Catalinimonas alkaloidigena: one gene and its partner. The main gene of each other region encodes a partner of the protein of the gene in region 2 in a complex. Links are inferred from orthologs where the notes say so. Each region holds a gene or a part of one and is shown on either strand. Other genes may lie near its edges.

Region 1 (2,902 bases), on a different replicon or contig from region 2:
TTTGTCGCTCACCTCAAACAACACCAAATTGATGTTGCTTTCTTCAAACTCTTTCAGGTACGACATAAAAACGCCTAATCCCGCGGAAGAAATGTAATTCAATTCACTACAATCCACCAAGATGTTTTTCGCCCCATCGGCAACAACGCGCTCAATGGTTTGATCCAGGGAGATAGAAGAACTCGCATCCAACTCTCCTCTTACTTTAATGATGCAGAAGTTTTCTTCTGTATTAACAAACAATTCCATCTATCGCAAATTAACGTGTATTAAACCATAAGGTTGTGGTGACAGCCCTGAATATAGGGAGAGTGCGCGGAAGAATCCAACACTTTACACCCTAACGATCACAATTCTATGTAAAAAAATAAAAGAAAAATTAATAAAAGCTAGCACGCGTCAATGCGAAGAAAGCGCTAAAGCCCTGGTCATAAAAGAGTGCTACGCAAGCCGGTAGGAAAGGTTACGCGAGGCGCTTTATTTATTCTTAGTTGCTGATATACAACACGTTACTGGAAACTACCGCTGCGTATTGCCGCAAAGGCGAAACGGCCGGCGGGGCCGTGACACGTCCTTCGAAGTCGAATTGTGAACCGCAACAGGTATCGATCATAAATTGCCCGGACGGATCGACCATCACCTGCGAACACGTGTCGGTCGGCTGCCAGGTACACTGCCGCTCGAACGCCCGGAATTTGCCGTTGCTGACCCGGTAGATGATCAGTCCCTTCAGCCCACCGCGATCCAACTCCACATAGCCGCCGTCCAGTTGCAACCGCACGTAGCGTGGGTCAGTCAACACAATCTGTTCGTTGACAATGGCCGTTGGCAGCGGATCGATGATGTAATTGTCGTTCTGGCAGGCCCCTGCCAGAACGCCTAGCCCCACCAGCCAACCCGCCCAGCGGTGCTTTCTGCTTCCGTATTTCATGGTCGTCCGTTTTCTCTTTTCAACCCGGCACCGGCCGGATTAACCCAACGACGTGAACTGTTGTAAGAACCGCACGTCGTTTTCAGAGAATAAACGTATATCGCTGATTCGATATTTGATCATGGTGATCCGTTCGATGCCCATGCCAAAGGCGAAGCCGGTGTAGCGTTCCGGATCAATGCCGCAATTAGACAACACATTGGGGTCGACCATGCCCGCACCGCCGATTTCGATCCAGCCGGTGCCTTTGCAAATATTTTCGGAGCCGCCACAAATCTGGCAGGTACCGGGCTGACGCAGCCCACACGAAATGTCGATTTCCGCGCTGGGTTCGGTAAAAGGGAAGAACGACGGCCGGAAGCGCACCTGCGTCTGCGGTCCAAACATTTCGCGGGCGAAGTAATAAAGGGTTTGTTTCAAATCGGCCATGCTGACGTTCTCTGCGATGTACAACCCTTCGACCTGGTGGAAATAGCAGTGCGCACGGGCCGAGATGGCTTCGTTGCGGAACACCCGCCCGGGCATGATCATCCGGATCGGCGGCTTGTGGCGTTCCATCATCCGTACTTGTACCGACGAAGTATGTGTGCGCAGCGCAATGTCGTTGTCCTGACCAGGATTTCGTTCGATGAAGAACGTATCCTGCATGTCGCGCGCCGGGTGATCGGGCGGAAAGTTCAATGCCGAGAAGTTGTGCCAGTCGTCCTCGATTTCGGGACCTTCGGCCACGCTGAAACCGATGCGGGCAAACACCTCAACGATCCGGTCCCGCACCAGCGAAAGCGGATGGCGTGCGCCCAGCTCTTTGGGCACTACCGGCAGCGTCAGGTCCAACGGGGGCGGCACGTCCGACGTCTGGCCCTGTTCCATCGTCGCTTTTCCTTCGTCAAAACGCTGCTGGGCCAGTTGCTTCAGTTCGTTCAGCTCCTGCCCTACCGCCCGGCGGTCTTCGGCCGGAACATCGCGGAGGCCGGCGAACAGGTCGGCGACTTTCCCTTTACGGCCCACGTAGCCGATCCGAAATTCTTCCAGTTGAGCCGGAGTTTCAATGGAGGCAGAGACGATTTCCTGCCGAACCGCTTCGATTTTTTCCTTCATCATACGCAAAGATAGAAGACCTCCCGCACTGATGACCCGGCCGGAAGTCGATTTTTGTTTAGGCGCGCCTGTTCGTGTCGTGCGGAAAAGCGGGCCGAGGAATGACGAACCGAACGTATTTCTTACATTCAACTGCGTGCCGCCCCGTGCGTACCGCTGGAGAAACCTTGCGGCGCTGCCTACCTTTGATTTCTGTATGAAACCGCACGCTATGTTTCGTAAGGGATTGATTCTCGCCGGATTACTCTGCGTTCTGGCAGGTACCGCTCAGGCGATGGTACCGGGCGATTCGCTTGCTCCTGCCACGACGCGCACCATTGTGCCCGCCAATACCAAAGCCAGTTTGCTCAATGTGAAAGTGGTACCGGGCTTTTTCTGGAACACCGCTGGCCTGGAACTGGAAGCGACCCTGAGCGGCTCGTTCTCGGCAGGCGTCGTCGGTCATTTTAAATGGGGACCCGGCGACGGACAACGCGACAATTACCGATTGGTGGACCAGGACTACAACCACGCCGGTTACCTGATCGACGGCTTTGTGCGGTATTTTCCTTTGCAACCGGCTCCGTCCGGATGGTACGTGCAAGCGACCGCCTCGTACGGCACCCTGCTGTACGCCGATGCCTCCGTGCGGCCTTATACGCTGTGGATGCTGCGCGATTTGCCCAAACAAGCCGATCCGCTTGCGCCGGTAGCCGCTTCCCAACCGTATGCGTTTGGAGTAGCTTCGGGCTACCAGTTTCTGATCAGCCGTGGGCACCTCATCGCCAATCTGCTGGGCGGGGCACAATTGCAGTTCGACGAGGCACAGAAACCGTATGTTTCCCTCTATTTTATGCCATCCGTAGGGTTTTATTTCTGATAATCACCGACTTC
Region 2 (3,089 bases):
GATCTCCTTGACACACTCATCAATACGTTGCCGAAGTTCGGCCGTATCCTGAGGATTTACGGGTACCGAAGTTACAATCTTACTGATTTTAGGTTGATTTTGAAAGTTACTCAGTTCCCGCTTCTGCCGTGCTACCAGCTCTTCCAGAGAGGCTTTTTCCTGCTGAATCTGTGCCAGTTCACGCTGCGAATGCCGGTACAGTTCCACCAGCCTGCGCAGGCGCCTTTCCAATTGTTCGATACGGCTAATCAGGTCCAAGGGTAATTGTGAGTTGAAGGTGCTAGTATTATACTGACGAAACTACTCCGGTGCATGTTTCAGCCCTACCGCCGGATCACGGCGCCCAGCTCGCGCTCGAAATTCTTCATGAGGCGGTCCATCGTCTTGTCGATCTCCTTGTCAGTCAGGGTCCGCTCCTGGTCTTGCAGGATGAAACTCACGGAATAGGATTTTTTCCCGGCCCCCAGCGATTCGCCTTCGTAGACATCGAACACGTTGAGGTCGCGCAACAGACGTCGCTCAGTTTTCCGGGCAATCTGCCGGATCTCCTCGAAGGTCACGTTCCGGTCCAGCACCAACGAAAGGTCGCGGCGCACTTCGGGGAAACGTGAGATTTCCTGCGTCACGAGCTGATCGCTGAACTTCTTGGTCAGGTAATCCCAGTCGAGCACGGCGCAGAACACCAGGCTCTTGAGTTCCATCTTCCGGCTCAAAGAGGTTTTCACCAGTCCCAGCGTCGCCACGTCGCGGCGATTCATCCGCAGGGTCAGGCCCCAGGCAAACTGCGGGTCTTGGGCGGGGACCTGTTCCAGTTCGTCGGCCCCCAGTTTCCGCAGTACTTTCGTGACGACATTCCCGAGTTGGAAGAAGTCGACGGGCTGCGATTTGCCCTGCCAGGTTTCGGCCCGCTGGTTGCCCTGCGCCAGCAGAATCAGTTGATCGGCTTCCTGATAGCCTTTCTCGGTTTTCTGGTAGATGCGTCCGAACTCAAACAGCCGCAGGTCGGTCTGGCGTCGGTTCAGGTTATGTGCCATTACTTCCAGTCCGGTAAACAGCAGGTGCTGCCGCAGCACACTCAGTTCTTCGCTCAGCGGATTGACCAGCGGCACGCTCTGCGCCTCGGCTCCCAGCCATTGAGCATACTCCGGCCGGGTCAGCGAATTGGTCTGAATTTCGGTAAAGCCGACGGCCGTCAGCAGCGTCGAAATGCGTTGCCGCAATGTATCGCGGTCCACCGCCGGAAACTCCGACAGAAAATCGCTCCGCAGTTGTGCGCTCACTTCCAGCTGGTCGTAGCCGTAAATCCGCAGCAGTTCTTCGGCCACATCGGCTTCCCGCTGCACGTCGACCCGGTAAGGCGGCACCCACAGGCGCAGCCCTGCGTCGGTTTCCTCCTCGATGCGAATGTCGAGCAGCTCCAGAATCTTGCGAACGCGTCCGTGCGGAATCTGCACCCCCAACAGGCGATCCAGGTGCCGGTAACGCACGTCGACCGGGAAGCCCGTCACGGGCCGCGGATGGTTGTCGGTTACGTCGGTGACGATGGTACCGCCGGCCACTTCCTGCAACAACAGGGCGGCGTACTTTGCCGCGTAGGCAGGCAGCTCCGGGTCGGTTCCCCGCTCAAAGCGGAACGAGGCATCGGTTTTGAGGCCGTGCCGCTGGGCCGTACGCCGCACGCTGCCCGGCGCGAAATAAGCGCTTTCGATGAATACGTTGGTGGTAGCTTCCGTCACGCCCGAACCCGCACCTCCGAATACTCCCGCCAATGCCACCGGTTTGTCGCCGTCGCAAATCACCAGATCTTCGGCCGAAAGCTTTCGCTCGACGTCATCCAGCGTGACCAAGGTTTCTCCTTCGTTCGCGTAGCGCACCACGATTTTGTGTCCGGCCAATTGTGCTTCGTCGAACGCGTGCAGCGGCTGCCCCAGCCCGTGCAACACGTAATTGGTCACGTCGACCACGTTGTTGATCGGTGACAAGCCGATGGCCCGCAGGCGTTGCTGTAACCATTCCGGAGAGGGGCCGACCGTAACGCCGTGTACGCTCACGCCACAGTAGCGCGGGCAACCTTCGGGCGCTTCGATTACGATCTCGACGGGGCTTTCCGCACGCGCCACGGCAAACGCCGAGACGTCGGGCTTGGTGATGGGGCGATTGTAAAGGGCCCGCAGGTCGCGCGCCACACCCAGGTGCGAGGCCGCGTCGGCCCGGTTCGGCGTCAGGCCGATTTCCAAAACGTAGTCAGTTTCCAGGTGAAAGTAGTCGGCGGCGGGGGTGCCATTGGGCAAGTCGGTATCCAGCACCATAATGCCCGCATGCGAAGCCCCGAGGCCAAGTTCATCTTCTGCACAGATCATGCCCTGCGAAACTTCGCCGCGAATTTTGGCCTTCTTGATGGTAAACGGCTCACCCTCTGCGGGGTACAATGTGGCCCCCACGGTAGCCACCACAACCTTCTGTCCGGCCGCGACATTGGGTGCACCGCACACGATGGGCACCACTTCGCTACCGAGGTCTACGGTCGTTTTGCTGAGTTTGTCGGCATCGGGGTGCTTCTCGCAGGTCAGCACCTCCCCGATTACCATGCCTTGCAGGCTGCCGGGTACGGCTTCGATCGTTTCTACGCCTTCGACTTCCAGGCCCGAGGCGGTCAGCCGCGCGTCCAGTTCTTCGGCCGACTCGTGCAGGTCGATAAAGTCGCGCAACCAATTGACGGATATTTTCATGGGGCAATGTCTAGTTAGATACAGAACACCCACACCCTGAACGAGCAAGCAGCAGACGCCTCGTTTCCCTCCGGGCGGGGTACATTCGAACCTCAAAATTAGGGAATCGTTCCACGTAGGGAAGCCACGAGCGGGATGTTCCGCTTTCGCAAAGAAAAAAACAGGAAAGGTTGTTCATTTGAAATACGCCGCTTACATTTGCTGCCCGTTTAGACGCCGAAGTGGTGAAACTGGTAGACACGCACGTTTCAGGGGCGTGTGGGCTTACGCCCGTGCGAGTTCGACTCTCGCCTTCGGCACTAAAGCAAAAGCCTTCGAGTTTTCTCGAAGGCTTTTTTATTTTCAGGCGCCAGCAAGGCG

The links. Proteins that work in one complex are often made in the same cells at the same time.
Region 1: the proteins of pheT (region 2) and pheS are in contact, whole or in part, in a crystal structure (PDB 6P24), measured with the Escherichia coli proteins. The link is inferred for Catalinimonas alkaloidigena from one-to-one orthologs.

What each region holds. Positions count from the first base shown.
Region 1 is NZ_FNFO01000008.1:314,245-317,146, forward strand. What follows is about bases 2-2,854. They hold pheS (phenylalanine--tRNA ligase subunit alpha), read right to left. Parts: upstream 2,033-2,854; coding sequence 971-2,032; downstream 2-970. Other genes in these bases: BLR44_RS19780 (STAS domain-containing protein), read right to left, coding at 2-249; BLR44_RS19785 (Rieske (2Fe-2S) protein), read right to left, coding at 488-931; BLR44_RS19795 (hypothetical protein), read left to right, coding at 2,226-2,854. In the rest of the region: more of BLR44_RS19780, read right to left, coding at 1-1; more of BLR44_RS19795, read left to right, coding at 2,855-2,888.
Region 2 is NZ_FNFO01000002.1:744,595-747,683, reverse strand. Bases 27-3,066 are described here. They hold pheT (phenylalanine--tRNA ligase subunit beta), read right to left. Parts: upstream 2,730-3,066; coding sequence 324-2,729; downstream 27-323. Other genes in these bases: BLR44_RS06625 (hypothetical protein), read right to left, coding at 27-258. In the rest of the region: more of BLR44_RS06625, read right to left, coding at 1-26.